2 regions of the Pseudomonas sp. SJZ080 genome follow, and region 1 is predicted to be linked to the other one. Evidence: riboswitches for the same ligand, from Rfam matches in the RefSeq annotation. Region 1 holds a riboswitch; the other holds the start of a gene.

Region 1 (7,368 bases):
GTCATCGGGTTTTGGCGGCGCGTTGGTTTCGGCGACGAGCACGTCACCGTTCGGCAGCACATACAGCCAGCGCGGGTGATCGAGGCCTTCGGCGAACGCCGCCACCTGAGTGCCCGCGGCGGCGATGGGTTTCGCACCGTCCGGCCAGCCGATCGCCGGGGCGATGTTCACCGTCGGGATCAGGGTTTTGTTCGGTTCGGGCAGTTTGGGCGACGGGCCGGTGCCGTCGGAGACTTGCAGTCTGGAGGTTTCGCCGCAGGCGACGAGCCCTCCGGCGAGGACGATGACGAGAACGAACGGGGGCTTGCGCATGCTGATCTTCCCTAAAAATGCAGTGACCTGATCAGTAGAGAAGCGCAAGCCCGCGATGGTTCAACCGTCAGCCGCGGGCTTCCTTGAACAGCACGGCGATGCCGGGGTGATAGTTGCCCGCTTCATTGCGCAACTTGCGATACGCGTAGGGGAAATACCAGGCGACGGCACAGGTGTGTTCCTTTTGCAGGTCGTCGACCATGTCCTGGAGTTCTTCCGGGGTAGCGCCGTGCTGGGCTTTTTGCGGTGCAACGAACAGGCAGCCGACTTTCAGGTCGCTGGCGTAGCTGATTCGCCTGGCGTCGCTGGTGATATCGGCCAGCGCTTGTGTCAGGTTCAGGCTGTTGACCCGCGGCCAGCGTTGCGTGGCTTGAAGGTAGGCACGCTCTTCGCTGGTGGCGATGAACAGGTCGGCGCGGGCGTTGCGTTCACCTTCCTCGTTCTGTTTGCGGCTGGGGGTCTGTTGCAGCGTGACCATTTCCGCCATCCACGCGGCGGCCGAGAGCAAGCCGAGGTTGGCTTTTTCGTCGTACCAGTAAGGCGTGTCATTATCGCCGCGCACGGCGTTATAACGGTCGATACAGTCAAACCAGCGTTCGAGAACCGGGCGCAGGAATTCCAGCTTCGGATTGCTGATGATCATGCCTTGCATGTGGCTTACCCTTGTTATTGTGATGTGGGGTTGTGGCTCTTTGATATCACTGCTGGAAGTGTGGCACAAGATTGGCGTCAGTAAATTGATCAGCGGCAGTTATTCGCCCGACGGCGTCCCGGCTTTAATTGACGCTCCACCCCCAACCCTCTAACCTTCGCGGCTTGTTTCAGGTGCTCTGTGACCTTGGTCGACAGAGTGAAACAGGGAAGCCGGTGAGTGCGTTCGTTCAATTCAGGAACAATCACGATTCCGGCGCTGCCCCCGCAACGGTAAATGAGTGAAGACTGAGCATTTTTGCCACTGTGTCGATACCGGCATGGGAAGGCGCGCAGTCAGGCGAAACGCCGCTCATGAGCCCGGAGACCGGCCTGATCCATCCAGCGGCATCACGGTGGGCGATGCCAGGCTTCTTGCCGTCTATTCTTGTGCCTGCCCGCCGTTATCCAGCCTCAACGGAGAGCTCCCCCATGACTGATACTCCCGATCGTGACGAACGCCATCTGGCGCGCATGCTGCGCAAAAAAGCCGTGATCGACGAACGCATCGCCAATTCGCCGAATGAATGCGGCCTGCTGCTGGTGCTGACCGGCAATGGCAAAGGCAAAAGCAGCTCGGCGTTCGGCATGCTCGCCCGCTCCATGGGCCACGGCATGCAGTGCGGCGTGGTGCAGTTCATCAAGGGCCGCAACAGCACGGGCGAAGAACTGTTTTTCCGGCGCTTTCCCGAGCAGGTGCGTTTTCATGTGATGGGCGAGGGCTTTACCTGGGAAACCCAGGACCGCCAGCGTGACATCGCCGCCGCCGAAGCCGCCTGGGCCGTTTCCCGTGAATTGTTGCGTGATCCGTCGGTCGGTCTGGTGGTGCTGGATGAATTGAACATCGCCCTCAAGCACGGTTACCTCGATCTTGATCAGGTGCTCAGCGACTTGCAGGCGCGTCCGCCAATGCAGCACGTGGTCGTCACCGGCCGCGGCGCCAAGCCGGAAATGATCGAACTGGCCGACACCGTCACTGAAATGGGCGTCATCAAGCACGCCTTCCAGGCCGGGATCAAAGCGCAAAAAGGCGTCGAGCTGTGAATCAGCCCCGTCATTGCCCGGCGGTCTTGATTGCCGCGCCGGCCTCCGGTCAGGGCAAGACCACCGTCACTGCCGCGCTGGCCCGTTTGCATCGCAATCAGGGGCGCAAGGTGCGCGTGTTCAAATGCGGCCCGGACTTTCTCGATCCGATGATTCTCGAGCGCGCCAGCGGTGCGCCGGTCTATCAACTGGACATGTGGATGGTCGGCGAGCAGGAAAGTCGTCGACTGTTGTGGGAAGCCGCCGGCGAAGCGGATCTGATCCTGATCGAAGGTGTCATGGGCTTGTTCGACGGCACGCCTTCCAGCGCTGACCTGGCGCGGCATTTCGGTGTGCCGGTGCTCGGGGTGATCGACGGCACGGCGATGGCGCAGACCTTCGGCGCGCTGGCGTTGGGGTTGGCGAAGTATCAGCCGGACCTGCCGTTCGCCGGAGTGCTGGCCAACCGTGTGGGCACTTTGCGCCATGCGCAATTGCTTGAAGGCAGCCTCACTGAAGGCTTGCGCTGGTACGGCGCGTTGTCCCGGGAAACCGGGATTGAATTGCCGAGTCGGCACCTCGGCCTGGTCCAGGCCAGTGAATTGAACGATCTCGATCTGCGCCTGGATGCGGCGGCCGATGCCTTGGCCAGCAGTTGCGAAGTCGCGCTGCCACCCGCAGTGGAATTCGCTGCGCCGGACGTGATCGCCGCCGAGCCGTTGTTGGCCGGTGTGCGAATTGCCGTGGCCCGCGACGAAGCCTTCGCATTCACCTACGGCGCAAGTCTGGACTTGCTGCGAGCCATGGGTGCCGAGTTGCTGTTTTTCTCGCCGATCCGCGACGCGCAATTGCCGGAGGCTGACAGCCTCTATCTGCCGGGCGGTTACCCGGAGTTACACCATGTGGCGCTGGCGCAGAACGCCCCGATGCTCAATGCCATCCGCGCTCACCACGCGGCGGGCAAGCCATTGTTGGCCGAGTGTGGCGGGATGTTGTATTTGCTCGATTCGTTGACCGATGTCGAAGGTACTCGCGCAGAGCTGGTCGGTTTGCTGGCCGGTGACGCGGTGATGCAGAAACGGCTGGCGGCACTGGCGTTGCAGGCGGTCGAGTTACCCGAAGGTTCGCTGCGTGGGCATACCTATCACCATTCGTTGACCAGTACCGAACTTGAGCCGATTGCCCGTGGCCTGAGCCCTAACGGCGGGCGGGGTGCGGAAGCGGTTTATCGTGAGGGACGGATGACGGCTTCCTACGTGCATTTTTATTTTCCGTCCAATCCGACGGCTGTTGCCGCGTTGTTTGCGCCTGACCGTGAGGACGCCATCGCGAACACGTCGAATCGTCGCACCGTCGCTCCCACACTGGATCACCTAACCCCTGTGGGAGCGGGCTTGCTCGCGAAGAGGCCATGACCGACAACGCATTCAGTCCGGCCGAACGGGAGGCGGTGTATCGCGCGATAGCCGAGCGCCGAGACATGCGCCACTTCAGCGGTGGCACCGTCGAACCCGAGTTGCTCCGGCGCCTGCTCGAAGCCGCGCATCAGGCCCCAAGCGTCGGCCTGATGCAGCCCTGGCGATTCATCCGCATCAGCGATCGCGCCCTGCGCGGAAAGATCCAGTTGCTGGTGGAAGAAGAACGCATCCGCACCGCCGAAGCCCTCGGCGAACGCACCGACGAATTCATGAAGCTGAAAGTCGAAGGCATCAACGATTGCGCAGAAGTGTTGGTCGCCGCGCTGATGGACGATCGTGAACGCCACATTTTCGGTCGCCGGACCTTGCCGGAAATGGACATGGCCTCGCTGTCCTGCGCAATCCAGAACCTGTGGCTGGCGTCCCGTGCCGAAGGACTCGGCATGGGCTGGGTCTCTTTATTCGAACCGCAAGCCTTGGCCGATCTGCTGGGGTTGCCCGTCGGAGCCAAGCCCTTGGCGATTCTTTGCCTCGGGCCGGTCAAGGAATTCTATCCGGCGCCGATGCTGGTACTCGAAGGCTGGGCGCAGGCGCGTCCGCTAAGTGAATTGCTGTATGAGAATTTTTGGGGAGTGAGTCAATGAGTGTGGCGTTGTTGAGTATCGCCGCAGTTGCGCTGGATGCGCTGCTGGGTGAACCCAGGCGCTGGCATCCGCTGGTGGCGTTCGGCCGTTTTGCCGACCGCATCGAACAACGTTTCAATGGCGGTGGACGCGGCTGGCGCAGCCACGGCGTTACCGCCTGGGTGATCGCGGTCGTGCCGCTGACCTTGCTCGCCACGGCTTTTTCCTGGGCGCCTTATGTCGGCTGGATCGTCGAGATTCTCGCGCTCTATTGCGCGCTCGGCATGCGCAGCCTCGGTGAACACGTCACGCCTGTGGCGAAGGCGCTGCGCAGTGATGATCTGGAGGAAGCGCGCACGCGTGTCGGTTACCTGGTCAGTCGCCAGACCAGTGAACTGGATAAAACCGAAGTCGCTCGTGCCGCCACCGAATCCGTCCTGGAGAACGGCAGTGACGCGGTGTTTGCCGCGCTGTTCTGGTTTGCCGTGGCCGGTGCGCCCGGCGTGGTGCTCTACCGATTGAGCAATACGCTGGATGCGATGTGGGGTTATCGCAACGAGCGCTTCGAACGTTTCGGCTGGGCCGCAGCGAAGATCGACGACGTGCTCAACTATATTCCTGCGCGACTGGTCGCATTGACCTACGCGCTGTTGGGCAAAACCCGACTCGCCCTGAAATGCTGGCGCACCCAGGGCCCGACCTGGGACAGCCCGAACGCCGGTCCGGTGATGGCCGCCGGTGCCGGTGCGCTGGGCGTCGAGTTGGGCGGGGCGGCGATTTATCACGGCGAATTGCATCAGCGTCCGCCGTTGGGCGAAGGCGTGCCGGCGGATGCCGACTCCATTGACCGTGGCTGGCAATTGGTCCAGCGCGGGGTATGGTTATGGCTGCTGATTCTTTGCGTGGGGGCTGAATTCTATGCTTGAACACGGTGGACGGTTGCGCAAGGCCGCGCTCGAATACGGCATCGCCGAAGCCGATTGGCTTGACCTGTCCAGCGGCCTCGCGCCCTGGGCGTTTCCAGTCCCGGACATTCCGTTGCGCGCCTGGGCGCGATTGCCGGAAAGCGATGACGGGCTGGAACAAGCAGCTTGCGATTATTACGGTGCCGCGCAGGCGCTGCCGGTGGCCGGTTCGCAAATGGCGATCCAGTTGCTGCCGCGTTTGCGTCGGGTCGGCAAGGTCGGCGTGCTGTCGCCGTGTTACGCCGAGCACGCCGAAGCGTGGCGCCGTAATGGCTACGTCGTGCGTGAAGTAATGGAGCAGGAGGTCGACTTCTTCCTCGACAGCCTCGACGTGCTGGTGGTGGTCAACCCGAACAATCCCACGGGCCTGAGCCTGACTCCGAGTCGTCTTCTCGATTGGCATTCCAGACTGGCCCAGCGCGGTGGCTGGCTGGTGGTGGACGAAGCGTTCATGGACAACACACCCCAACTGAGCCTGGCGCCGTGTGCCCATCAGGTCGGTTTGATCGTGTTGCGCTCTTTCGGCAAGTTTTTTGGTCTGGCCGGTGTGCGGTTGGGGTTCGTGCTGGCGGAGCGCAAGCTGCTCAAATTGCTCGCCGAGCAAGTCGGGCCCTGGGCCGTCAGCGGACCGACTCGGGTGTTGGGCCAAGCCTGTTTGCAGGATACCGAAGGCCATGCCAGGCAACGCGTGCGTACCGAACAAGCCAGCGAACGTCTGGCGGTGCTGCTGGAAAAACACGGTTTCAAACCTCAGGGTGGTTGTGCGCTGTTTCAGTGGCTGACCACCGATCGCGCCGAAGAACTGCATGAGTTCATGGCCCGGCACGGCATTCTGCTGCGCTTGTTCACCCACAACAGCAGCCTGCGTTTCGGCTTGCCTGGCGAAGAAGCCGACTGGACCCGACTCGATCAAGCGTTCGATGCCTACGCCAAGGAAACCCGATGACTACGTTGATGGTGCAAGGCACCACCTCCGATGCCGGTAAAAGCACACTGGTGACGGCGCTGTGTCGCTGGGTCACGCGCCAGGGCGTACGCGTCGTGCCGTTCAAGCCTCAGAACATGGCGCTCAACAGTGCTGTGACCGCCGACGGTGGCGAGATTGGACGTGCGCAAGCGGTGCAGGCGCAGGCCGCCCATCTCGAACCGCACACCGACATGAACCCGGTGCTGCTCAAACCCAACAGCGACACCGGCGCGCAAGTGATCATTCATGGTCGCGCCGTCACGACGATGAACGCGGTCGCATATCACGACTACAAAGCCATCGCCATGCAAGCGGTACTGGCCTCCCATGCGCGGCTGAGCGCGGCGTATCCGGTGGTCATGGTCGAAGGTGCAGGCTCGCCGGCCGAGATCAATCTGCGTGCCGGCGACATCGCCAACATGGGCTTCGCCGAGGCCGTGGATTGCCCGGTGGTGCTGATCGCCGACATCAATCGCGGTGGGGTCTTCGCGCATTTGGTGGGCACTCTGGAACTGCTGTCGCCGAGCGAGCAGGCACGGGTCAAAGGCTTCATCATCAACCGTTTTCGCGGCGACATCGCCTTGCTGCAACCGGGCCTCGACTGGCTGGAAGCACGTACCGGCAAACCGGTGATTGGCGTTCTGCCTTACGTGATGGACCTGCACCTGGAAGCCGAGGACGGTATCGATCAGCGCCAGACCGACAAGGCCGATCAAGTGTTGAAAGTGGTGGTGCCGGTGTTGCCGCGCATCAGCAACCACACCGATTTCGATCCGCTGCGCCTGCATCCCCAAGTCGACCTGCAATTCATCGGCCCCGGCCAGGCGATTCCGCCCGCTGACCTGATCATTCTTCCCGGCTCGAAAAGCGTGCGCAGCGACCTTGCGTATTTACGCGCCAATGGCTGGGACACCGCCATCGCCCGGCATTTGCGTTACGGCGGAAAAGTCCTGGGTATTTGCGGCGGCCTGCAAATACTCGGCGAGCAGGTGCACGATCCTTTGGGCCTTGAAGGTGCGCCGGGCTCCAGCGCCGGTTTGGGGTTGCTGGCGTTCGAAACGCAACTGGAAGAAGAGAAGCAGTTGCGCAATGTGCGCGGGCGTCTGGCGCTGGAAGATGCGCCGGTCAGCGGCTATGAAATTCATGCCGGCGTCACCACCGGTCCGGCACTGGAAAACGCCGCCGTGCAGTTGGACGATGGCCGTTGCGACGGTGCGCAAAGTGGCGACGGGCAGATTTTCGGCACCTACCTGCATGGCCTGTTCGAATCGCCGGCAGCGTGCAGTGCACTGTTGCGCTGGGCGGGTTTGCAGGATGTACAGGAAGTGGACTACCACGCGCTGCGTGAGCGAGATATTGAGCGGTTGGCG
Region 2 (7,368 bases), on a different contig from region 1:
GCGACGCGGATCCAGCAATTGCGCTTCGTAATATTCGTCGGCCAACAGTTCGAGGTTGCGCAGTGGCCCGTAGGTTTCGGCGCGGGTCAGCGGCGGCATCAGGTGATCGATGATCACCGCCTGAGTGCGCCGCTTGGCCTGGGCGCCCTCGCCCGGATCGTTGACGATGAACGGATAGATGTTCGGCAGCGGCCCGAGCAAGGCGTCCGGCCAGCAGGTGTCCGACAGCCCGACGCCTTTGCCCGGCAGCCACTCGAGGTTGCCGTGCTTGCCGACATGGATGACGCCGTGAGCGCCATAGGTGTTGCGCAACCAGAAGTAGAACGCCAGATAGCCGTGGGGCGGCACCAGGTCCGGGTCGTGATAGACCGCGCTCGGATCGACCTGATAACCGCGCGCCGGTTGAATGCCGATGAAGGTCAGGCCCAAACGCAGTCCGGCGATCATCATCCGCCCGCCGCGGAACATCGGGTCGCTTTCGGGTGTGCCCCAGCGCTCCAGCACGGCTTGGCGGTTGGCCTCGGGCAAGGCGTTGAACATCGAGTTGTAGTCGTCCAGGGCCAGGCTTTGATGACACGGACGCTGGTCGAGGGTATCGAGGTCGTTGCTGACACCGCCGAGCAATTGCTGGATCAACGCGGTGCCGCTGTCGGGCAGTTCGGCGGGCAGCGGATAACCTTCTGCGTGCAACGCACGAAGGATGTTCAACGCTGCGGCGGGTGTATCGAGGCCGACGCCATTGCCAATGCGCCCGTCGCGGGTCGGGTAATTGGCGAGGATCAGGGCGATGCGTTTTTCGCTGTTCGGCAGCCGCGCGAGATCGATCCAGCGCCGCGCCAGTTCGGCGACAAAATCCATGCGCTCAGGTGCAGGGCGGTAACAGACCACATCGGACTGACTGCGCTCACTGCGCCACGCCAGGTCCTTGAAACTGATCGGGCGGCTGATGATCCGGCCGTCCAGTTCTGGCAGCGCAATGTGCATCGCCAGATCCCGCGGACCAAGACCTTGCTCGCTGGCACGCCAACCGGGTTCATTGTCCTGGGCGCAGATGGCCTGGATCACCGGGATATTGCGGCGGAACGGCCGCAAATGCGGCGCTTCGGGGCTGGATTGAGCGAAACCGGTGGTGTTGAGAATCACCCCTGCTTCGACTTCATCCAGCCAGTCCTCGACCACCGCCAGGCAGCCGGGCTCTTTCAAACTGGCCACGGCAATCGGCAAGGGGTTCAACCCCGCCGTTTGCAAACGCTGGCAGAAAACATCGATGAACGCAGTGTTCGCCGCCTGCAAATGCGAGCGGTAAAACAGCACCGCCGCCACCGGTTGACCGGCTTGCCAGTCGGCGTGCCAATCACTCAATGCGGCGGGGCTTTTTTGTGGGTGATAGATCGCGGTACGCGGCAGGGTTTGCGGTTCGGCCCACGCATAGTCGCGATCCAGCCAGCGATTGGCCAGACAGCGAAACAGATCGAGGGCGTTGGCCATGCCGCCCTGGCGCAGGTAATGCCAGAGCCGGTCGCGGTCTTCGACGCCAACCGTGCTGAGGTCGCTGAGCTCCGGGTCCGGGCGATCATCGCCGGGCACCAGAATCAGCTGCACGCCGCGCTGCGAAAGCTCGACCAGACGCTCGACGCCGTAACGCCAATAGGCAATGCCGCCATGCAGCGAAATCAGAATTACCTTGGCGTGGCGCAGCACTTCATCGACATACAGGTCGACCGACGCATGGTTCTGCACCTGCATCGGATTGGCCAGGCGCACGCTCGGGTAATGGTCCGGCAATTGCTGCGCCGCTTCGGCGAGCAGCGCCAGGCTGGAATCACCGCTGCACAGGATCACCAGCTCGGCGGGGGTTTGTCCAAGGTCGGCAATGTTGTCGTCCGACACGAAAGCGCCGGGCTGGGTCCTGAGCAGGTGCATGGGTTAAACGCTGAGCGCGGCGCGCAGTTGCACTTCGAGTTGCGCGGCGTCCAACTCCTGACCGATCAACACCAGACGCGTGGTGCGCGCTTCATCAGTGCCCCACTGACGATCGAAGTGCTTGTCGAAACGCGTGCCCACGCCCTGGATCAACAGACGCATCGGTTTGTTCGGGATGGCGGCGAAGCCTTTGACCCGCAGAATGCCGTGCTTGACCACCAGTTGGGTCAGCGCGTCCAGCAGCAGGCTTTCGTCGGCTTGTGGCAGTTCGATGGAAATGGAGTCGAACGCGTCGTGATCGTGATCATCTTCGCCTTCATGGTGGTGATCATGATGGCTGTGACGGCTGTCGATGTGCTCTTCGGAACCGGCGCCGAGGCCGATCAGCACGTCCAGTGGCAGGCGACCGCTGCTGGCTTCGATGACTTTCACCGCCGGCGGCAGTTCTTCGGCGACTTCCAGGCGTACGCGAGCCAGGTCTTCCGGGCTGATCAGGTCGGCCTTGTTGAGAATCACCAGGTCGGCGCTGGCCAGTTGGTCGGCGAACAGTTCGTGCAGGGGCGATTCGTGGTCCAGGTTCGGGTCGAGTTTGCGCTGGGCGTCGACCTGATCCGGGAAGGCCGCGAAAGTGCCGGCGGCAACAGCCGGGCTGTCGACCACGGTGATCACCGCGTCAACCGTGCAGGCGCTGCGGATTTCCGGCCACTGGAAGGCTTGCACCAAAGGCTTTGGCAGGGCCAGGCCGGAGGTTTCGATCAGGATGTGGTCAAGGTCGCCGCGACGAGCGACCAGTTCGCGCATCACCGGGAAGAATTCTTCCTGGACGGTGCAGCACAGGCAGCCGTTGGCCAGTTCGTAGACCCGGCCGTTGGCTTCTTCTTCGGTGCAGCCGATGGAACATTGCTTGAGGATTTCGCCGTCGATGCCCAGTTCGCCGAACTCGTTGACGATCACCGCAATGCGGCGGCCCTGAGCGTTGTCCAGCATGTGCCGCAGCAAGGTGGTTTTGCCCGAGCCGAGGAAGCCGGTAACGATGGTGACGGGGAGTTTGGCCAGTGTTTTCATCGGATGCCCTTTGGCAAGGTGGCGGGCATACGGGACGACGACCGCTGCAACGAATGCGCGCGCGGAAGATTTCGCCACCGGATCACCCCGCCCGGTTGTAGTGAGAATTCGTGTCGAGGCAGGTCTCCTGGCTGACGGTGTGCCAGTCGCTGGACTGGCGTTTGCTGCGCCTTCCCGCGGGCTCCAGGGCTGGAGCGTGCAGTGGCGTGGCAGCGAACATCACCGTTCACAGTTGCGGGGGCAGCCGCGGCATCGACCGCGTTCCCTTCTTAGCTTCGGCAAACGCCGAAGAACCTCGAAAGCGCAAGGCTACGCATCGTCTTGGGGCGGGTCAATGTCTGTAGGCGCTGACGAAGGCTGCGATCTTTTGATTTTGCTTTTAAAAAACAGGATCAAAAGATCGCAGCCTTCGGCAGCTCCTACAAATCATCATTTCAATCCCAATTGAGAACCCCTGCCAATTGACGCCCAACCCCTGCCCATGCTCTCCTACGCACCTTGTTACGGGTGCCCTTCACAGGGTGAAACGGGAAACCGGTGAATCATGTGCTTTACTCAAAGCCATGTCAGTCCGGTGCTGCCCCCGCAACGGTAAGCGAGCGAAGCGTCAGATCCACTGTGCCAGCAGTTAGGCATGGGAAGGTGACGCTTGCAGGTTTCGGCTGACGCCCAAGCCCCTCGCGAGCCCGGAGACCGGCCCGCAACACAAAGTGACGTTCTGTTCACTGAATAACAAACCCGCGGTGGGCGGGCGCTGTTTGAATCTCTGCGAGCCCGATTCGCAGGGATCTTCCATGCGCTCTATTCACCCGCTGACAGACCAGAGGGAAGCGCCATGTCGATCATCAGCAGCACCGGCCACAGCACCGCCAGCACCACAACAACCCTGAGCCAACGCCTGACCGCCGCCGTGTGTGCGTCGATTCTTGGCGCGTGCCTTGTGTATTTCGCCGGTTTTTCGCACATCGAAGCAGTGCACAACGCAGCGCACGATACCCGCCACAGCTCTGCCTTCCCGTGCCATTGAGACCTGCCGACATGATCAAGCGTATTGCGCAAACCGCGGGTTTCACCGGGCTGCTGGCCGCCCTGTTGCTGACTCTGCTGCAAAGTTTCTGGGTCGCCCCGCTGATTCTGCAGGCTGAGACTTACGAAAAATCCGAGCCGGCTGCGGTTGAAGTTCACGAACACGCCGCCGGTACCGCCGCTCACACCCATGATGCCGAAGCCTGGGAGCCGGAAGACGGCTGGCAGCGCGTGCTGTCGACGACTGGCGGCAACCTGGTGGTGGCTGTCGGTTTCGCGCTGATGCTCGCCGGCCTCTACACCTTGCGTGCGCCAACCAAAACCTCCCAGGGTCTGCTTTGGGGTCTGGCTGGTTACGCGACGTTTGTACTGGCGCCGACCCTGGGCCTGCCACCGGAACTGCCGGGCACTGCCGCGGCGGACCTGGCACAACGGCAAATCTGGTGGATCGGCACTGCAGCGTCCACCGCTGTCGGCATCGCGCTGATCGTGTTCAGCCGCCACTGGCTGATGAAGATCCTGGGTGTGGCGATTCTCGCCGTTCCTCACGTCATCGGTGCGCCGCAACCGGAAGTGCACTCGATGCTCGCGCCGGAAGCCCTGGAATCCCAGTTCAAAATCGCTTCGCAGCTGACCAACGTGGCGTTCTGGCTGGCCCTTGGCCTGATCAGCGCCTGGTTGTTCCGCCGCAAAAGCGATGGCCAATACCACGCATGACGGATACCGGCACAGCGCCGACTTTGGTGGTCGGCCTGGGCTGCCAGCGCGGCTGCCCCGTCAGCACGCTGCGGGCGTTACTCGATCAGGCATTACAGGCGCATCAAATCGGACTTCACCAGATCAAGGCCCTGGCCAGCATCGACCTGAAGCGCGACGAGCCTGGCCTGATCGAACTCGCCGCACAACTCGCGCTGCCCTTGATGTACTTCAGCAGTGAGCAACTGGCTGGTTATCAACCTCAACTCAGCCACCGCTCGGACATCGCTTTTGAGCGCACCGGCTGCTATGGCGTAGCGGAAAGCGCCGCCCTCGCCCTCGCAGAACAACTGGCTCAGGCACCGGCAAAACTGTTGATCTCACGACAAAAATACGCCCAGGCGACCCTGGCATTGGCCAGCGCTGCGTAAAATCCTCGATAATCCCGCCCTCGATCATGAGCAATCTTCATCTGTAGCTTTGCCCAGACCCTTTTTCTGACAGGAAACGACGATGACCGTCTACTTCATTGGCGCAGGTCCCGGCGACCCGGAACTGATCACCGTCAAAGGCCAGCGGCTGATCCGCAGTTGCCCGGTGATCATCTACGCCGGCTCCCTGGTACCTGCCGCGGTGCTGGAAGGCCATCGCGCCGAACGGGTGGTCAATAGCGCCGAACTGCACTTGAAACAGATCATCGAACTGATCAAGACCGCCCATGCCAATGGCCAGGATGTGGCGCGGGTGCATTCAGGCGACCCAAGTCTTTATGGCGCGATTGGCGAACAGATTCGCTACCTGCGCGAACTCGATATTCCGTTTGAGATCATTCCCGGTGTCACCGCCACGGCGGCCTGCGCGGCGCTTTTGGGTGCGGAGCTGACATTGCCGGACGTGTCACAGAGCGTGATTCTGACTCGCTACGCTGACAAGACTGTGATGCCCGCGGGTGAAGAGTTGGGGAGTCTGGCGCAGCATGGGGCGACCATGGCGATTCATTTGGGGGTCAATCATCTGCAGAAAATCCTCGTGGAATTGCTGCCACATTACGGCGCGGACTGCCCGATTGCGGTGATCCATCGGGCGACCTGGCCGGATCAGGATTGGGTAGTAGGAACGATTGCGGATATTGCCGGGAAGGTCGAGGCGAAGGGGTTTCGGCGCACGGCGTTGATTCTGGTGGGTCGGGTGTTGGGGAGCGATCACTTCAGTGAGTCATCGCTGTATCGCGCCGGGCATGCGCATTTGTATCGACCGTAGGGCCCCATCGCGAGCAAGCCCGCTCCCACATTAAATCTTCAGCGAACACAACATCTGTGAACGACGGCGAACAAATGTGGGAGCGGGCTTGCTCACGAAGGCGTCAGTGAAATTCACCCATAAAAAAACGGCACTCACGGGTGCCGTTTTTTCGTTTCTGCAGCGAACACCTTAGTAGTAGGCGTTTTCTTTCTGCGTATGGTCGGTCACGTCGCGAACACCTTTCAGTTCGGGAATGCGCTCGAGCAAGGTGCGCTCGATGCCTTCACGCAGGGTGACGTCCGCCTGGCCGCAGCCTTGGCAACCGCCGCCGAACTTCAGCACGGCGATGCCGTCATCAACCACATCGATCAGGCTGACCTGACCGCCGTGGCTGGCGAGCCCCGGGTTGATTTCGGTTTGCAGGTAATAGTTGATGCGCTCGTTGACCGGGCTGTCGGCGTTGACCATCGGGACTTTGGCGTTTGGCGCCTTGATGGTCAGCTGGCCGCCCATGCGGTCGGTGGCGTAGTCGACAACCGCGTCGTCCAGGAAAGCTTCGCTGAACGAATCGATATAAGCAGTGAAGCTTTTCAGCCCCAGCGCGGTGTCTTCGGGTTTTTCTTCGCCCGGCTTGCAATAGGCAATGCAGGTTTCGGCGTATTGGGTGCCAGGCTGGGTGATGAAGACGCGGATGCCGATGCCCGGGGTGTTCTGCTTGGAGAGCAGATCAGCCAGGTAATCGTGGGCGGCGTCGGTGATGGTAATAGCGGTCATGGAAACTCCTCGCAGGCTTGGGCGCAGTTTACGCCAATCATCGCGCCGTACAAAGTCCTAGTATTTTTGTCGGGAAAGCGCCAGTTCGCCGCGATCAGGCAGTTCGCCGCCAATCCGCGCTTTAAGCCACCGATAGCTGCTTTTTTCCACCCATTCGTAACTTGCCCACGACGCCACGCCAATGGTCGCAACGCAAACGGTGAACATGACGTAGGGGTTTACGCCATAACGTTGTGCGACAAAACCTCCGGCAGACAGCACCAACACGTGCATCAGGTACATCCGGCGGTTCTCGAAAAAGCGTTCCAGCGCCATGCACGCCAGCGCCAGCAATGGCAACCATAAAACGGGTTTGATCCAGCCACGGCGGTAGGTCATGCCGATGGCAATCCCCAGCAGAAACTCATAAACAATGTCCGAACGGTAAAACTCGCTGATCCAGCCGTAACCGGTCCACGCCTGGCACACTGCAAACAGCAGCGCAGCGACGATCAGCAACCGTGCCTGCAAACGGAACAGCAACGCCCGGGACAGAAACCGCCCCGGCGGCAGCGACTTGCCCTCGGTGGACAGGAATATCACCAGACCACTGATAACGAAGAAGACATCAACGCCCACCGCGCCTTTGTCGATGAACATCTG

Evidence for each region. Region 1 has a riboswitch for cobalamin ahead of cobO (cob(I)yrinic acid a,c-diamide adenosyltransferase). Riboswitches for the same ligand answer to the same signal wherever they lie in the genome.
Region 2: linked by a shared signal. The riboswitch ahead of FBY04_RS03845 (CbtB-domain containing protein) and the one ahead of cobO (cob(I)yrinic acid a,c-diamide adenosyltransferase) in region 1 are both predicted to bind cobalamin.

The regions. Positions count from the first base shown of each region.
Region 1 covers NZ_VIUK01000006.1:1,189-8,556, forward strand. The annotation lists gene FBY04_RS10370 (sorbosone dehydrogenase family protein) at 1-312, opposite strand, end outside; gene FBY04_RS10375 (hypothetical protein) at 380-964, opposite strand; cobalamin riboswitch at 1,119-1,354, shown strand; gene cobO (cob(I)yrinic acid a,c-diamide adenosyltransferase) at 1,435-2,046, shown strand; gene FBY04_RS10385 (cobyrinate a,c-diamide synthase) at 2,043-3,440, shown strand; gene bluB (5,6-dimethylbenzimidazole synthase) at 3,437-4,087, shown strand; gene cbiB (adenosylcobinamide-phosphate synthase CbiB) at 4,084-4,992, shown strand; gene cobD (threonine-phosphate decarboxylase CobD) at 4,985-5,977, shown strand; gene FBY04_RS10405 (cobyric acid synthase) at 5,974-7,368, shown strand, end outside.
Region 2 covers NZ_VIUK01000002.1:296,319-303,686, forward strand. The annotation lists gene cobN (cobaltochelatase subunit CobN) at 1-1,923, opposite strand, end outside; gene cobW (cobalamin biosynthesis protein CobW) at 1,927-2,988, opposite strand; cobalamin riboswitch at 3,088-3,301, opposite strand; cobalamin riboswitch at 3,477-3,705, shown strand; gene FBY04_RS03845 (CbtB-domain containing protein) at 3,824-4,015, shown strand; gene FBY04_RS03850 (CbtA family protein) at 4,027-4,731, shown strand; gene FBY04_RS03855 (cobalamin biosynthesis protein) at 4,728-5,141, shown strand; gene cobM (precorrin-4 C(11)-methyltransferase) at 5,224-5,970, shown strand; gene nfuA (Fe-S biogenesis protein NfuA) at 6,142-6,726, opposite strand; partial or broken gene FBY04_RS03870 (hypothetical protein) at 6,784-7,368, opposite strand, start outside.